DNA from 4 places in the Micromonospora sp. WMMA1947 genome. Region 2 is predicted to be linked to each of the others. Evidence: riboswitches for the same ligand, from Rfam matches in the RefSeq annotation. Region 2 holds a riboswitch; each other region holds the start of a gene.
The links. Region 2 has a riboswitch for cyclic di-AMP ahead of O7604_RS16890 (hypothetical protein). Riboswitches for the same ligand answer to the same signal wherever they lie in the genome.
Positions count from the first base shown of each region.

Region 1 (4,219 bases), 2.1 Mb from region 2:
GCTGGACAAGGTCGCGCTGGGCCTGCTCGACGGGCACGCCCGGCACTGCATGCACGAGGGCGCCGCCGAGGGCCGGGCCGACGAGATGGCGACCGAGATGATGGCCGCCGTCGGCCGCCTGATGAAGCGCGGCTGAGCGGGACCTCCGACCCCCGGGGCAGGGCACATCGACCCGCGCCGACGCGTCGTGCCGGTCGTACCGTCGAAGTGGCGGGCAGGCCGGACCGGCGGACCCGCGGCGACGGACGGAGGGCGGCCCGATGATGTGGCAGAGCCCGATGATGGGCTGGATGTGGATCTGGTCCCTGCTGGTGCTCGCGGTGCTGGCGGGGCTCGTCTGGGCGGCCGTGCGGTGGACCGGCCCGCAGTACCTGGGCCCGACGACGGCCCGGCGCATCCTCGACGAGCGGTACGCCCGCGGCGAGATCGACGAGGACGAGTACCGGCGACGCCGAGCCGGACTGACCTGACCCGCGCGGCTCGCGTGTCACCGGCCACGGCGTCCGGGAGCGCCCGACCGGGCTGCCTACCATGGCCGGGCGACGACCCGGACGTGGTCGACACGTCCGCGCCGGCCGGGTGACCACACCGGTCCGGCGGACCAGGCGTCGCCGCGACCGTTGGGAGAGACCTCATGGGTGCCGACCACACCCACCCCGCGCCCGCCGCGCCGCCGGGCGTACGACGGCTGCTCGTCGCCGTGGTGGTGCCGCTGTTCGCGCTCACCGTGATCGCGGCGCTGGTGCTCTGGCCCCGGCAGGACCGGGAGCCGGTCGGCGGGGCAGACGTCCCCCGCTACCACGGCACGGTGACCCGGGTGGTCACCGAGCCCTGCCCGCCCACCCCGGAGGCCCCGGAGGGCGGCGGTGGCCCGTGCGGCACCGTGACGGTCACCGCCGAGCAGGGCCCGGACGCGGGCCGGCAGGTCGAGACGCCGATCCCGGCCGGGCCGGGCGCGCCCCGGGTCGCGGTCGGCGACGAGGTCGTCCTGGTCGAGCTGACCGACCCGGCCGACCCGTCGGCGAAGTCCTACAACATCGCCGAGCACCAGCGCGGTACGCCGCTGATCTGGCTGATGGTGCTGTTCGCCGCCGCGATCGTGGCGTTCGGCCGCTGGCGCGGGCTCGCCGCGCTCGGCGGCCTGGTGGCCAGCTTCGCCATCCTGCTCGGCTTCGTGCTGCCCGGTATCGGTGCCGGCCAGCCACCGCTGCTGGTGGCGATCGTCGGCGCTGCGTTGATCATGTTCGTGGTGCTCTACCTGACGCACGGGATCACCGCGCAGACGTCGGTGGCGGTGCTCGGCACGCTCGGCAGCCTGGTGATCACCGGCGTGCTCGGCCTGCTCGCCACGTCCGCCACCCACCTGACCGGCTTCGGCAGCGAGGACGCCACCACGCTGTCCATGTTCCAGGGCGACGTGGACCTGCACGGACTGCTGCTAGCCGGCATCATCATCGGCTCGCTGGGCGTCCTGGACGACGTGACGGTCACCCAGGCGGCCACCGTCACCGAACTGGCGCACGCCAACCCCGGGCTGTCCCGGCGGCAGCTCTACCGGGCCGCGACCCGGGTCGGCCGGGCCCACATCGCGTCCACCGTCAACACCATCGTGCTGGCGTACGCGGGCGCCTCGCTGCCGCTGCTGCTCCTGCTGGTCGCCGACTCCCGCCCGGTCAGCGAAATCCTCACCAGTGAGTTCCTCGCCCAGGAGATCGTCCGCAGCGCGGTGGCCACGCTCGGCCTGATCGCCGCCGTACCGCTGACGACCGGACTGGCCGCGATCGTGACCACCGCCGGACGGCGCTCACGCGGCGCGGAGCCGGCGCCGCCCGCGCCCCGGCCGCCGGCCGGACGGGACGACGCGCTGGAGGCGCTCGGCGGCGGAAAGAGTACGGAGGCCGCATGGTGACACTCCGCAGCGTGACCATCGATTTCAAACGCGACGCTGGTCACGGTGCGCCACGGCGAAATCTCGCTATTGGTCGGCTTCCGGACGTAGATCCTCAGGAGTGCTGTCAGGTAACCTCGCTGCCGGTCACCGCCGAAGGCGCGCACCGGCGCCAGCGGTGCCGCCGCCCAATCGCCCGCGGGCGAGCCGGGGAACCAGGTACATGGGGTGAATCCGCGACAGCGGTAGGGGCCACTTCCGTCCCGAACCCGTCAGCTAACCCGGTCGGCGGCCGACGGAAGGGAACACTGTGACGGCACCCCTGCGCCGCTGGCTGACACCCGTGGTGGCCGTAATGGCCTCGCTGGCCGTGCTGGCCGGGCCGACCCCGGCGACCGCGGCACCCACCGCGGCGGCCCCCGGCACCCCCTCGGGCCACGAGGAGGACGGCGAACCGCCGCTCATCACCGAGGCGATCGACGCCGCCAACCGGAACTACCTCCAGGCCAAGGCGAAGCTCGCCAAGTCCCAGGACCGCCAACGGCGGCTGGCGGCCGAGGTGAAGACGGCACAGGCCGAACTCGACGCGCTCAGCCCGCAGGTCAACCAGCTCGCCGCCCAGTCCTACCGGACCGGCCGGATGGGCGCCATGGCGATGCTGCTGGAGAGCAACTCGCCCGACTCGTTCGTCCGCCGGGTCAACGCCCTGGACGAGCTGAACCTCCTCAACGCGCAGCGCCTGGCCGCCATCAACGCGGTCAAGACCCGCGCCGAGCAGGCCAAGATCGCGCTCGACGCCGAGGTGCGCGAGCAGGAGAAGCAGAAGAACGCGATGGAGCGCGAGAAGGTGCAGGCCGAGCGCGCGCTGAAGCTCGTCGGCGGTCTCGGCTTCACCGGCGGCCTGGTCTCCGCCACCTCACCGGTCGCCAGGATCGCCCCCGGCCGCACCGCGGACGGCGGCTGGAAGTCCGAGTCGTGCAGCGAGGACGACCCGACCACCTCGGGCTGCGTCACCCCGCGCACGCTGCACGCGTACAAGGAGGTCCGGCGCGCGGGCTTCAAGCGCTTCGTGGGCTGCTACCGGTCCGGCGGGCCGTGGGAACACCCCAAGGGCAAGGCGTGTGACTGGTCGCTGCAGAACAGCGGCTTCGCGCCGTGGCACAACAACGACACCCGCCGGTACGGCAACGAGGTCGCCGCGTTCCTCATCCGCAACGCCGACCGGCTGGGCATCTACTACGTCATCTGGAACCGGCAGATCTGGTTCCCGGCCACCGGCTGGCGTTCCTACAGCGGACCGTCGAACCACACCGACCACGTACACATGTCGCTGCTCTGACCCGGACACCACGAAAAGGGGCCGCCCTCGGGCGGCCCCTTTCGCGTCCGAATGTGTCAGCTCGCCAGCGCCGGGTCGGCGGGCGCCGCCGGCGCGGGCACCGGGGCCGGGGACTGCGCCACGGTCCGCACCTCGCCGCCGGCGAGCCGGTACGACATGCCCACCACCGTGCACCGCCCGGCCGCCACCCGCTCGGCCAGCACGGCGGACCGGGCCAGCAGCGTCTCCACGGTCTGCGCGATGTGCACGTCGATGATGCCGTCGAGGTCCTCCACGCCCTGACGGGCGGCGCGCAGCAGGCTGGGCGAGACCGCGTCCACCACCGCGCCCAGGTGCCCGACCGGGGCGGCCCCGGTCCGCACCCCCTCCCGGGCGGCCTGGACCGCGCCGCACGAGTCGTGCCCGAGCACCACCACGAGCGGCGTGCCAAGCACGGTGACCGCGTACTCGACGCTGCCGAGCACCTCCGGTCCGGCGGTGTGCCCGGCGGTACGCACCACGAAGAGGTCACCCAGGCCGCGGTCGAAGATGATCTCGGCGGCGAGCCGCGAGTCGGAGCAGCCGACGATCACCGCGAAGGGATGCTGACCGTCGGCGACCGCTGTCCGGTGCCCGGCGTCCTGATTCGGATGCTGCGGGGCGCCGGTGACGAACCGGTGATTACCGGCACGCAGCTCGTCCAGTGCCTGCTCCGGGGTGCTCGGCGTCATGTCCCTCACCTCGTCTACCTGGGGAACCACCAGGCCGAACGGCCTCGCGACCCACGGTCACACGCACCTCGGGGCCCGTCAAGATTCGTGATACGCATTTCATACTTTCCCCGTCGCCGGACGCACCGGCCCGCGCCGATTCGGCCGGTGACGCGGGTGGCCATAGCATGACCACCATGGCGACCACACCAGTTGAGGACGGGAGCCGCCGTAACTGGACCTTCCTCACCAACCACGGCCATGTGCTGCTGGCGATCGCGCGCAACCCCACCGCCCGGCTGC
Region 1 covers NZ_CP114909.1:1,433,669-1,437,887, forward strand. The annotation lists gene O7604_RS06820 (metal-sensitive transcriptional regulator) at 1-136, shown strand, start outside; gene O7604_RS06825 (SHOCT domain-containing protein) at 261-470, shown strand; gene O7604_RS06830 (YibE/F family protein) at 635-1,909, shown strand; cyclic di-AMP (ydaO/yuaA leader) riboswitch at 2,064-2,195, shown strand; gene O7604_RS06835 (hypothetical protein) at 2,199-3,227, shown strand; gene O7604_RS06840 (carbonic anhydrase) at 3,284-3,937, opposite strand; gene O7604_RS06845 (MarR family winged helix-turn-helix transcriptional regulator) at 4,105-4,219, shown strand, end outside.
Region 1: it holds a riboswitch for cyclic di-AMP, as region 2 does, so the genes downstream of both, O7604_RS06835 (hypothetical protein) here and O7604_RS16890 (hypothetical protein) in region 2, are expected to answer to the same signal.

Region 2 (4,219 bases):
CGCACGCTGCGGGTGGGCCGGCTGCCGGAGCAGCCCGCGTTCGAGGACGAGATCATCGAGCGGCCGGAGTTCCGGGAGTTCCTCAAGGCGTGGTGGCCCCGGCTGCACCCACGGCACGTGCTGGACTGGCTGGCACGCCCGGACCGGCTGCGCCGCTACGCCGGGGGCGTCCTCTCCTCGGCGGAGATCCGGCTGCTCGCCGACGCGTACCGGAGCCTCGGCACCGAGGGGCTGACGGTGGCCGACATCGCGCTGCTGGACGAGCTGGACGCGCTGCTCGGCAAGCCGGTGCAGCGGGCCCGGCCCAAGCGCGATCCGTACCAGCTCGCCGGTGGCGTGCGCGAGCTGAGCACGTACGCCGACCGGCAGCGTGCCGCCCGCGCGGCGGCGCGGGAGCGTCCGGCCGACTACCGCGACTACGCGCACGTGGTGGTCGACGAGTCGCAGGACGTCTCGCCGATGCAGTGGCGGATGATCGGCCGGCGCGGCCGGCTGGCGTCCTGGACGGTGGTCGGTGACCCGGCGCAGACGGCCTGGACGGGCGATCCGCAGGAGCTGGACCGTGCCCGCGACCAGGCGCTGGGGCGGCGCAAGCGGCACCGCTACGAGTTGACCACCAACTACCGCAACTCGGCGGAGATCTTCGCGGTGGCGGCGGCGGAGATCCGCCGCCTTTACCCGGATCTGCCGCTGCCCGACGCGGTGCGGTCCACGGGCGTGCCGCCGGTGGAGCGTACGGTGCCCGCCGCCGACCTGCCGGCGGCCACGGTCGAGGCGGCCGAGGCGCTGCTCGCGCAGGTGGAGGGCACCGTCGGTGTGATCACGCCGGTGCCCCGCCGGGACGAGGTGGCCGGCTGGCTGGGCGCGCTCGGCACGGGCCGCCTCCAGGTGGTGACCAGCCTCCAGGCCAAGGGCATGGAGTACGACGGCGTGGTGCTGGTGGCGCCGAGCGAGATCCGGGCCGACCCGGGCTCGGGCGTACGCACGCTCTACGTCGCGCTGTCCCGCGCCACCCAGCGCCTCACCACGCTCGATCCGGTGGGGTGAGTGGCCGCGTCGGCGCCACCCACAGTTCACTTGCATACATAGCGATGTGAACATACATTGAGCCTGGCCGGTACGGGGCAGGGAAGGTGTTGGCGTGGGCGCAGGTCATGACCACAGCGGCGCGGTGGCCAACGCGGCACACCGCCACCGGGGCCGCCTCTGGGCCGCCTTCGCGCTGCTCGCCGCCCTCATGGTGGTCGAGGCGGTGGCCGCCTTCACGACCGGATCGCTCGCGCTGCTCTCCGACGCCGGGCACATGTTCACCGACGTCCTCGGCATCGGCATGGCGCTCGCCGCGATCTCCGCCACCCGCCGCGCCGGCACCGACCCGCAGCGCACGTTCGGGCTCTACCGGCTGGAGGTGCTCGCCGCCCTCGCCAACGCCGTACTGCTCGGCGCCGTCGCGGTCTACGTCCTCATCGAGGCGGTACGCCGGTTCGGCGAGCCGCCGGAGGTGCTGGCCGGCCCGATGCTCGTGGTGGCGGTGCTCGGCCTGCTCGCCAACATCGTCGCGTTCGCACTGCTGCGCGCCGGGTCGAAGGAGAGCATCAACCTGCGCGGGGCGTACCTGGAGGTGCTCGGCGACCTGCTCGGCTCGCTCGGCGTGATCGCCGCCGCGTTGATCATCACGGTCACCGACTGGTGGTGGGCCGACCCGCTCGTCGCCGTCGGCATCGGCGTGTTCATCCTGCCGCGCACCTGGCGGCTCGGCCGGGCCGCGGTCCGCATCCTGGTGCAGGCCGCGCCGGAACACCTCCAGGTCACCGCCGTGCACGACCGGCTGGCCGCCGTGCCGGGTGTGGCCGAGGTGCACGACCTGCACGTCTGGACGCTCACCTCGGGCATGGAGGTGGCCTCGGCGCACCTGACCACCGACCCGGGCGTGGACCCGGCCGGGGTGCTGGCCGCCGCCCGGGCCGCCCTGCACGAGGACTTCTCCATCGATCACGCCACGTTGCAGGTCGAGCCCGGAGCGTCAGCCGGAGTGTGCGGAAAGACCGAGTGGTGATTAGGACAGACTTAAATCACTGTGACTGCTGTAGTCTTATGCCGGTTTTGCCCCGCCTAGTGGCATTGCTCGACGGAGCCGTGCCCGGGCAGCGCCGGTAGTCTCGGTCGCGGCCGCACCCGCGGGCGCCACCGGCCCCGGTGGGGCGGCCGTCGCCTAATCGTCCGCAGGGGCGAGCCGGGGAACCACGTACGTGGGGTGCATCCGCGTCAGCGGTAGGGATCTTCCGTCCCGAACCCGTCAGCTAACCCGGTCGGCGTTGACGGAAGGACGTGTGAATGCCCCCAGTGGCACCTGTACGACGGACGGCCGCCCGGTTGGCGGCCCTGCTCGTCGCGACGCTGGCCCTCGGCGTCGCGACCGTTCCGGTCTCCCCCGCCTCCGCGGCGCCGGCGACCGGCCTGCTCGCCGCCGCACCCGGCGGCGACGACGAGGGCGGCACGCCGGAACTGCGCGCCCAGCTCGACGCGGCCAGCAAGGGCTGGCTGGAGGCGAAAGCCGCGCTGAACCGGTCGGTGACCCGCCAGAAGCAACTGAACGACCAGCTCAAGACCGTCGGCGCCGAGCTGGCCGTCCGCGACGCCAAGGTCGGCGAGATCGCCGCGGTGGCGTACCGCAACGGCCGCCTGGGCACCGCCGGGGCGCTGCTCGGCAGCAGCAGCCCGGAGGGCTTCATGGACCGGGCCGCAGCGCTGGAGCAGGTCGCCGCGCACGAGGACCGTACGCTGCGCGACCTGATCACCACCCGGGACGAGGCCACCCGCACCCGTGCCCAGCTCGACGGGGAGATCCGCGAGCAGCGCAAGCAGGTCGCGGTGATGGGCAAGCGCAAGGAGCAGGCCGAGCGCGCCCTGGAGGTCGCCAACGACCGCGCCTCGCGCAGCAGCACCAGCGGCGGCGGCAGCGTCCAGGGCACCTCCAACAAGAACGCGAAGCCGGCGCCGCGCAACTCGGACGGCTCCTGGCCGTCGGAGTCGTGCAGCGTCAACGACCCGACCCCGGCGAACGGTTGCATCACCCCGCGCACACTGCACGCGCTGCAACAGGCAAAGGCGGCGGGCTTCACCCGGTACGTCTCGTGCCACCGGCCCAGCGGCTCGGGTGAGCACCCGAAGGGGCGGGCCTGCGACTTCGCCGCGCAGAAGAACGGCTTCGGCGGCGTGGCCAGCGGCGGTGACCGGACGTACGGCAACAACCTCGCCGCGTACTTCGTGCGCAACGCCGACCCGCTCGCCGTGCTCTACGTGATCTGGTTCAAGCAGATCTGGCTGCCCAGCAGCGGGTGGAAGTCGTACAGCGGCGGCAACGGCGACCCGTCCAGCGACCACACCAACCACGTGCACCTGTCGGTGTACTGAGCGCGCCCGGAAGGGGCGGCCGGATCAGGCCGGCCGCCCCTCCAGGGTCGCCCCGAGACGCGCCGCCAGGCCCAGGTGAGCCGCCCGGGCCTGGCGGAACGCGTACCCGAACAGCGGTGCCGGTGCGGTGAGCGTGATCTCCACGTCGATGCGTACCGTGCCGTCCGGCTCGTCGCGCAGGCGGGTGTGGTTGCGGACCGTCGTCGCGGGTTGCTGACGCGCCACGGTGACGACCTCGTCCTCGCCGGCGATCAGCACGTCCGCCTGGTACGTGACCGGGAAGTGCATCGGGCCGAGTTGCAGCCGGTCGGTGATCGCGTAGCTGGCCAGCGCGCCCGGCCGGGCCGGCAGCTTCCGGACCCGGACGATCAGCGGATGCAGCTCGCCCTGGCGACTCAGGTCACCCAGTAGCGCCACCGCTTCGGCCCGGGTGCACCGGGCCTGCACGGTGTAGCTGAAGCTGTCGCTGCTCTGCAAGCGGGCCCCCTCGCCGTCGTGCGTCGCGACGATCGTCCCGTACCGACGCCGGACTGGCAACGGGTAGAAGGTCCCCTGGCAGCAGGGGGTGTGAACGGCGCTCAGGCGCCGGGCAGCACCTCGGGGGTGTCGTCGGCGAACCACGGCTCGGGCGCGCCGAACAGGCCGAGCAGGCCGGTCACCCAGAGCTGCCGGTGCACGAACCGGCTCGGCTCGGTGACCACGAGCTTGACGCCGCTGACCTCGCAGGTCTGGAAGCCCGCGACCATGGCGCTGATGCCGACCGAGTCGATGAACGTGACGAGCCGCATGTTCAGCTCGATTCGCG
Region 2 covers NZ_CP114909.1:3,510,445-3,514,663, reverse strand. The annotation lists gene O7604_RS16900 (AAA family ATPase) at 1-1,047, shown strand, start outside; gene O7604_RS16895 (cation diffusion facilitator family transporter) at 1,142-2,056, shown strand; cyclic di-AMP (ydaO/yuaA leader) riboswitch at 2,200-2,330, shown strand; gene O7604_RS16890 (hypothetical protein) at 2,335-3,414, shown strand; gene O7604_RS16885 (SRPBCC family protein) at 3,439-3,891, opposite strand; gene O7604_RS16880 (STAS domain-containing protein) at 3,993-4,219, opposite strand, start outside.

Region 3 (4,219 bases), 1.4 Mb from region 2:
TTCTCGGCGCAGACCGAGCACAAGATGCTCGCCCAGTGGCTGGGCCGCAACGGCGCCAACGGCAACGGCGGCTACTGGCCGATCCGGGTCGGTCTCAACGACCAGAACGCCTACTACGACGGCAGCCAGGTGCAGATCGGCAAGAACACCGCCGGCCAGTGGATCGGCTCGCTGGACGTGGTGGCGCACGAGATCGGTCACGGCATCGACGACACCACCCCCGGCGGCATTTCCGGCGGCGGTACGCAGGAGTTCGTGGCGGACACGTTCGGCGCGGCCACCGAGTGGTTCGCCAACGAGCCGTCCAGCTACGACGCACCGGACTTCCTGGTCGGCGAGAAGATCAACCTGGTCGGCTCCGGCCCGATCCGCAACATGTACAACCCGTCGGCGCTCGGCGACCCGAACTGCTACTCCAGCAGCATCCCGTCGACCGAGGTGCACGCCGCGGCCGGCCCGGGCAACCACTGGTTCTACCTGCTGGCCAACGGCAGCAGCCCGACCAACGGGCAGCCGTCCAGCTCGACCTGCAACAGCAGCAGCGTGACCGGCCTGGGCATCCAGAAGGCCATGAAGATCATGTACAACGCGATGCTGCTGAAGACGTCCTCCTCGTCCTACCTGAAGTACCGCGTGTGGACGCTGCAGGCGGCGAAGAACCTCTACCCGAGCAGCTGCACCGAGTTCAACACGGTCAAGGCGGCCTGGGCCGCGGTGAGCGTGCCGGCCCAGTCCGGTGAGCCGACCTGCGCCGGCGGCACCCCGACGCCCACGCCGAGCACCACGACCACCCCGCCGTCGGGCGGCTGCTCCGGCAACAAGCTCGCCAACCCCGGCTTCGAGTCGGGCAACGTGAGCTGGAGCGCCTCGTCCGGCGTCATCACCACCGACAGCGGCCAGGCCGCGCACGGCGGCTCGTACAAGGCGTGGCTGGACGGGTACGGCTCGTCGCACACCGACACGTTGAGCCAGTCGGTGACGATCCCGGCCGGATGCCGGGCGACGTTGAGCTTCTGGCTGCACATCGACAGCGCGGAGTCGACCACCAGCACCGCGTACGACAAGCTCACCGTCAAGGCCGGCAGCACCACGCTGGCGACCTACTCCAACCTGAACAAGGCCACCGGCTACGTGCAGCGGTCCTTCGACGTCTCGTCGCTCGCGGGCACCACGGCGACCATCTCGTTCAGCGGCGTGGAGGACAGCTCGTTGCAGACGTCCTTCGTCGTCGACGACACCGCGGTCACCCTGAGCTGACCGTGGCGTAGCGCGGCCGGTCGTCGTCCTCCCGGCGGCCGGCCGCCTCGTCGTCCCAGGCCGGGGCTACGTGCCGGGCCGGTGCTGCGCCTCGCCGCGCCCGGGGCGCGTGCGGCCGGGGTCAGGCCGGGCGCCCGGCCCGGGACGCGGTGCCGCGGTCGCGGTGGATCCGGGCGGCGGCCTCGTGCATCGCGCGGCCGAACAGCTCCGCCTGGTCACCCATGCTGCCGAGCCGGGCGGCGAGCGCGTCGGCGTCGGCCCGCGCCGACGCGCTGACCTGGGCGTCCAGCTCGGACAGGGCGGCGTTGGCGGCGGCGACGAGATGTCCGCAGAGGACGTCCAGGGGCTCGCCGGCCAGCTCCGGGTCGACCGTCACCGAATCCAGCCTGCCACCCTGGACGGCGACCGCGCGGACCCGGCCGCCGGCTGCCGTGCCCTCGGCGCGCAGCAGGTCGCCCGGCTCGCCGTCGGCGTGCGCCGAGGCCCGGGAGCGCATCGCCGTGAGAGCCTGCTGCGTGCGGGTCAGCAGCTCGTCGATGCTCGCGGCAGCCGAGAACGGGTCGTTGGTCATTTCCGCGCTTTCTTCACGTCTGAGCCGATCATCGTGACCCTAGCAACCGGCTCCGACGAATCGCGGTCAGCGGCCGTCATGGTCGGCGTCCCGGCGCCGCGAGCAGGCCGGACACCGGCGGCGCGGCGTGTCGCGGGCTGGCGAACGCCCGGCCGGGCGAACCGGCCGGGCGTCCGGAGCCGGTCAGCGCAGGCGCAGCCGCTGACCGGGGAAGATCAGGCCGGGGTCGTCGCCGACCACGGCCCGGTTGCGCTCGTGCAGGGCACGCCAGCCGCCGTTGACGCGCTGCGCCACGGCGATCTCCGACAGCGTGTCCCCGCGCCGCACCACGTACGTCTCGGCGCCTGGCGCAGGTTGCGGCGCCACCGTCGTCGCGGCGCGTTCCGGCCTCGCGGCGCGTTCCGGTGCGGCCTTGCGCGTGGTCGCCCGTTTCGGGGCCGCCTTCTTCGCGGCCGCCTTCTTCGGCGCCGCCTTCGGGGTGGCCCGCTCGGACCGGGTCGCCGCGCTCGCCGAGCCGCCCTTCTTGCCGCAGACCGGCCACGCGCCGATGCCCTGACCGCGCAGCACCTTCTCGGCGACGGCGATCTGCTCGGAGCGGCTGGCCAGGTCGGCGCGGGCGGCGTACTTCTGGCCGCCGTAGCCGTTCCAGGTGGCGCGGGAGAACTGGAGCCCGCCGTAGTAGCCGTTACCGGTGTTGATCTTCCAGTTGCCGCCGGATTCGCAGCGCGCAACCGCGTCCCAGTTGACGCCCGCGCTGGCCGGAGCGGCCGGGCCGAACAGGGTCGCGGCGCCGACGGCGACGCCGGCCGTCATCGCTGCGAGAGCGGTACGACGACCCCGGGTCGAGTATTCAGTTGCCATGTGGATTCCTCCACGCCGACGAGGTGAGCTGTCGGGTTCGGGCCGAGGAGCCCGGCCGCCGGTGGCGGCTTCACCCCGAGGTGACGGTGCACCGTGGAACGTGTGGTTCCCCCGCTCCCGCGCGAGGTTCGGTTACCGGGGCCGGCGGCGGGATTTGGCGTTTCCGGCCTGCGGTGTCCGCGTCTGCGGACGAAACCGACGCTAGGAGCGATTTGCGACAATAGTCCACTTCTTGTGATGCTCTTCACCCGGCCGGGCTACCACCTGTGGCGCTACCGTGGCAGGGCTGGACAAGATCACGGGAGGCGGGACCGATGACCGATCACGGACACGAGCTGACCTTCGGCGGCTTCATCACCCCCGCCGCCGGGCAGCCCGACCAGGTGGTGGCGCTCGCCCGCCTCTGCGAGCAGGTCGGGCTGGACCTGGTCACGTTCCAGGACCACCCGTACCAGCCCGGCTTCCTGGACACCTGGACGCTGATGTCCTACGTGGGCGCCGCCACCGAACGCGTCCGTCTGGCCGGAAACGTCCTCAACCTGCCGTTGCGCCAGCCGGTGGTGCTGGCCCGCAGCGTCGCCAGCCTGGACCTGCTCACCGGCGGCCGGGTCGAGCTCGGGCTCGGCGCGGGCGCGTTCTGGGACGCGATCGAGGCGGCGGGCGGGCGGCGCCTGTCCCCCGGTGCGGCCGTCGAGGCCCTCGACGAGGCGATCCGGGTGATCCGCGAGGTCTGGGACACCGGCAGTCGCGGCATGATCCGGGTCGACGGCGAGCACTACCGAGTGGTCGGCGCCAAGCGTGGCCCGGCGCCCGCGCACCCGGTGGGCATCTGGGTCGGCGCGTACAAGCCGCGCATGCTGCGCCTGGTCGGCCGCGCCGCGGACGGCTGGCTGCCGTCGCTGTCGTACCTGCCGAAGGGCCCCGACGAGCTGCCCGCCCTCAACGCGCTGGTCGACGAGGGCGCGGCGGCCGCCGGACGCGACCCGGCTGCGATCCGCCGCATGCTCAACGTGACCGGCACGTTCGCCCGCTCGTCGGCCGGTTTCCTGGCCGGGCCACCGGAGCAGTGGGTGGAGGAGCTGGCCGGGCTCACGCTGGAGCACGGCATCACCACGTTCATCCTCGGCAGCGACGAGCCGCGCGCGATCCAGATCTTCGGCCAGGAGGTGGCGCCCGCGGTCCGGGAGCTGGTCGCGGCCGAGCGCGCCGCGCCCACCGGCGGCACCCGCGCGGCGTCCGACGAGCAGACCGCCGCCGGCCTCCCGAGCACGCTCGGCGTCACCCCCACCCCCGACCCGGGGGTACGCCTGAGCGCGCGCCGCCCGTGGGACGAGTCCACCCGCCCGAGCGCCCCGCAGCCGCCGGCCGGACACGCCTACCCGGCCCGGGGACAGGCCGCCGGGCAGCACCTAGTGGACGTGCACGACCACCTGCGCCAGGAGCTGGCCCAGGTGCGGGACCTGCTGGAACAGGTCAAGCGGGGCAGTGTCTCGCCGGGCCGGGCGCGGGCCGCGCTGAACGAGATGACCA
Region 3 covers NZ_CP114909.1:4,872,615-4,876,833, reverse strand. The annotation lists gene O7604_RS22980 (M4 family metallopeptidase) at 1-1,257, shown strand, start outside; gene O7604_RS22975 (YbaB/EbfC family nucleoid-associated protein) at 1,379-1,828, opposite strand; gene O7604_RS22970 (transglycosylase family protein) at 2,012-2,689, opposite strand; cyclic di-AMP (ydaO/yuaA leader) riboswitch at 2,688-2,833, opposite strand; gene O7604_RS22965 (LLM class flavin-dependent oxidoreductase) at 3,004-4,219, shown strand, end outside.
Region 3: it holds a riboswitch for cyclic di-AMP, as region 2 does, so the genes downstream of both, O7604_RS22970 (transglycosylase family protein) here and O7604_RS16890 (hypothetical protein) in region 2, are expected to answer to the same signal.

Region 4 (4,219 bases), 2.7 Mb from region 2:
GCCGCCGCGCCGGCGGTGCCGGCTCCGCGCCGGGCCGCCGACGACGCCGCCGGCCCGGCCGCCGACGGCGGCGCGACGTCCGTCGCCGGTCCGGGCGAGGGCATCGAGTACGCCGGGCGGCGTCGCCCGGACTGACACGCGCACCCCTCGGCCGGTCGATTCGCGACACGCCGTGCGGCGGTGCGTTCGTGGGGGTTCGGCGGTAATTTGTACCCGTGCTTCCGATCGCGCTCACCTGCCCCGTGTGGTGGGTGGCGCGCTGGACCGCCCGGATGCTCGCCAGTCTCGCCGTGGTCGTCGCCTGCTCGTTCGGCGCCGCCACGCTGCCGTCCGGTGTCGCCGCTGCCGCCCCGGCTCCGGCGGCGGCCGTCCCGGCGTACCCCGTCGCCGGTGCCTCGGCCACCGCGCGGCCGGAGGCCGACCGCGCGGCCGAGCGGCAGGCCCTTCCCGCCGGTGTCCCGGCGCCCGCTCCCCGGGCCGTCGACCCGGCCGCACCGCAGCCGGTCCCGGCCGGCCGGGTCGCCGCGCCGGCCGGCCCGCGGGCCCCGCCCGCCCGCTGATCCGCCCACGGGCCACGCCCGTTCACCGCACCCACCGAACGTCATCCCCGCACCCGCCCCGGCGGCCCGTTCCACCGGCCCGCCCCGGCGAGGTCGTGCGGGTCCTCCCGCCAGGTTCTTCCCGTGAGGTGCCGACCATGTCGCAGACCGCTCTGTACCACTTCCTCACCGCGGTGCCCGAGGCCGCCGCCATCTGGTCCTTCCTGCTGCTGCTCGCCCTGGGCCTGCTCGCCGCGCTCGTCGCCCGGCCGGAACGCGACCCCGAGCCGGACGCCGCCCCCGAGCCGGACGCCGATGCCGCCCGCCGCGACGATCTGGTCCGCTACGCCGAGGAGGTGGCGGTGGCCGCCGCCGGGGCCGCCCAGACGGCCCGTCGCCGCCGGGAGCGGTGGCTGGCCGCGCAGGACGAGGCGGACCGGGCCTGGACCGCGTACGACGAGGCGGACAGCGCCGCCCGCCGCCTGGCCGGCGCCGCCGCGCTGGGTGCCCCGCGCACCCCGCGCACCCCGGGCGAGTACGCGGCCCGGGAGCGCTGGCTGCACCACGCCGCCATGACGGCCCACTGGCGGGGCGACCTGACCGCCCGTCAGCTCGCCGACGTGCTGGCGCACCGCAACGGATGGGATCCGCGCCGGCACCCGGCCGAGCAGGAGATCGTGCTGGCCCGCACGGTTCGGGACGGGCGCCGGGCCGGATGGGAGCGCGCCGCCGCGCGGGAGCGGACGGCCTGGCGGGACGCGGAACTGGCCGCCGAGGCCGCCCGGACCCTCGCCGCCGAGGCGTACGCGGCAACCGTGGCCCTGCGGCCCGCCCTGCCGTACCGGAGCACGACGACGAGCGCCCTGCCGGTGCCCGCGGCGGCCCGGAACGCGCGGTGGCGCCCGGCCCGGGTCGGCTGAGGCGCCCCGTCTCGACCGAATTGTTACCCGCAATGTGGTGAGCCCGGTCACCCAGGCCGCCGAATCGGGCGCGGGGCGCAGAACGGGTCATCGAGCCGCGCAATTGCCGGTCGGCTGCTCGCCGTCTGTCCGGTTTCCGCCGCCGGGTGCCGTCGAAACTGCTTGTCCCATTGAGTGAAGTCAGTAACCGGGTGTTCCGAAATCCGTTACCGCGGATCACGTTTACGCAGGTGGGAGCGCTTGGCATGGGACATACCCACCGGTAGTGTCGGCGCGTCCGATGCGGTAATCGATCGCCGACGGCGACGCCGCACCGACCCGCCTAATCGAGTTCCACGAACCGGGGACCCATGAGCACCATCGGGGTGAATCCGCGAGCCCACGGCCCGCGGTAGGGCGTACTTCCCGCCCGAATCCGTCAGCTAACCCGGTCGGCGGCCACGGAAGGAGTTACCCCTCTTGCCCACCCCTCGATCGTCCCCCCGCCTCCACGGCACCGCGGTGCCCGCGCTCGCCTGACGCGCGACCGGCAACCGCCCCCTGGGCGCCCGGCATCACGGGCGTTCCCGGATCCCCCGGCCATCCGGCCCCGCCAGCACGTGTGAGTTCCTCCGCGTGCCGGGCCGGCGTGTGCCGCTCACGCCCCGTGGAGGATTTCGTGAAGCACCACCTGAAGCGTCAGCTGCGACGGATCGTCACCGAACGCCCGTACCAGATCATCGCCGGATCGGCCGCCGCGCTCGTGCTGGCCGCCGGTGCCGGCACCGTCGCCGCCGCCGGTGACGACGCCCCGGTCCAGGAGAACACCGCGGCGGTCGCCGATCTCGGCGCCGCCCGCCTCGGCGAGCAGCCCGCCAGCCGCGGCGAGGCCCGCATCGCCGTACCGCCGGCGTCGCCCAGCGCCTCGGCCGCGCCCAGCGCGTCGGCGAGCGCCTCCCCGTCGGCCAAGGCGGCGGCGGACCCGGACCTCACCCGGAAGGCCAAGCCGAAGCCGCCGTCGAGCAAGTCGCTCGACTACGACTACCAGGCGCAGATCAACTACTTCTACTGCGGCCCGGCCGCCGTGCGCAACGCGCTCAGCGCCGCCGGCATCGAGCGCAGCCAGGACGCGCTCGCCGGCCCGCTCGGCACCACCGAGATGGGCACCAACTCCGCCGAGGACACCACCCGGGTGCTCAACCAGCAGGTCAAGGGCAACCCGTACCGGACCCGCATGATTCCCGGCACCGCCACCCCGGCCCAGATGGACCGGCTCCAGGCCGACGTCGTCGAGGCGATCAGCAACGGCCGCGCGGTCGTCGCGAACGTCGCCGGTACCGCCACCGACACCAACGGCGGCTGGCACTCGTTCCCGGGCGGCCACTACGTCGCCGTGGTCGGCTACAAGGACGACGGCCGGACCGTACGGATCGCCGACTCGGCCGACCCGTCCCTGCCCTCGTACTGGCTCACCACGATCGACCTGGCGCACTGGATCGCCAGCCGCGGCTACTCCGCCTGAGCAGTCCCGCAGCCCCGAAGGCCGGCACCCCACCCCGGGGTGCCGGCCTTCCCCGTCCCACCCCACCCCACCCCACCCCGGCCCGCCTCACCTCGCCCCGTTGATCTTGCAGTTGTGGCCCCGGCATAACGGGTGAGCCGGGCATCCCGGGGGCCGAAACCGCAAGATCGACGGGCTGGTGGGGGCCGGAGGCGGCGGGTTCGGTCTCGCGTGTGCGGGGCGGGCGGTGGCAGACTGCGCCAATGGGCGATACGACGGGGAAGCGGCACCTGATTCTCCTGCACGGCATGGGTGCCACCGGCGAGGTGTGGCTGCCCTGGGCGCCGCTGCTGGAGCGCCGCTGGCCCGGCCGCTGGCTCGCCCCCGACCTCGCCGGTCACGGCTGGTCGCCGCCGCTGCCCGGCTACTCGTTCGAGGCCCTCGCCCAACGCGTGGCCGACGGGCTCGGCCCGGTACGGCTCGGCCCCACCGACCGGCTGGTGCTGCTCGGGCACTCGCTCGGCGGGGTGGTGGCGCTGGCGCTCGCCGCCCGGCAGCGGGCCCTTCCGGTCGACGCGGTGGTGGGGCTCGGCATCAAGGCGGTCTGGTCCCCGGCCGAGCTGGCGAAGTCGCAGGAACTGGCCGCCCGGCCGGTCACCTGGTTCGCCACCCGCGACGAGGCGGCTCGCCGCTACCTGCGGGTGTCAGGGCTCGCCGGGCTGTTCGCCCCGGACCATCCCGTGGTGGAGGCGGGGCTGCGGCGGGAGGACGGCCGCTGGCGGCTCGCCATGGATCCGGCGGCGTTCGCGGTCGGGGAGCCCCGGCTGGCGGCGCTGCTGGCCGCCACCGACGTGCCGGTGCTGCTGGCCCGGGGCGAGCAGGACCCGATGGTGACCGACGCGCAGCTCAAGGAACTGGGTGTGCCGGTGGCCACGCTGCCCGGGCTGGGCCACAACGCGCACGTCGAGGACCCGGCCGCGGTGCTCGCCCTGCTCGACCCGTACCTCTGAGCGGGCCTACACCACGGCGCGCGGCGCCGGGACCGACCATTCGGGTTCCAGCTCGCGGCGGGCGGCGGTGAGGAACGCCTCGGCGTAGCCGTCGGCGGGGAAGTCGCCCAGGTAGCGGGTCCGGGCCGCCCAGCGCTGCGCCGCCTTCGGGTCGGCGTCGAGCAGGTCGGTGAGCACCTCGTCCACGTTGGACATGTCGCGCCGCAGCACGTAGCCGGACGCCGCCAGCGGGAACCGCTCGACGAAGTGCTCGCCGTCGGCGCCGGTGTC
Region 4 covers NZ_CP114909.1:6,253,216-6,257,434, reverse strand. The annotation lists gene O7604_RS29300 (acyltransferase) at 1-135, shown strand, start outside; gene O7604_RS29295 (hypothetical protein) at 216-560, shown strand; gene O7604_RS29290 (hypothetical protein) at 698-1,459, shown strand; cyclic di-AMP (ydaO/yuaA leader) riboswitch at 1,769-1,911, shown strand; gene O7604_RS29285 (C39 family peptidase) at 2,106-2,960, shown strand; gene O7604_RS29280 (alpha/beta hydrolase) at 3,203-3,949, shown strand; gene O7604_RS29275 (CDP-glycerol glycerophosphotransferase family protein) at 3,956-4,219, opposite strand, start outside.
Region 4: it holds a riboswitch for cyclic di-AMP, as region 2 does, so the genes downstream of both, O7604_RS29285 (C39 family peptidase) here and O7604_RS16890 (hypothetical protein) in region 2, are expected to answer to the same signal.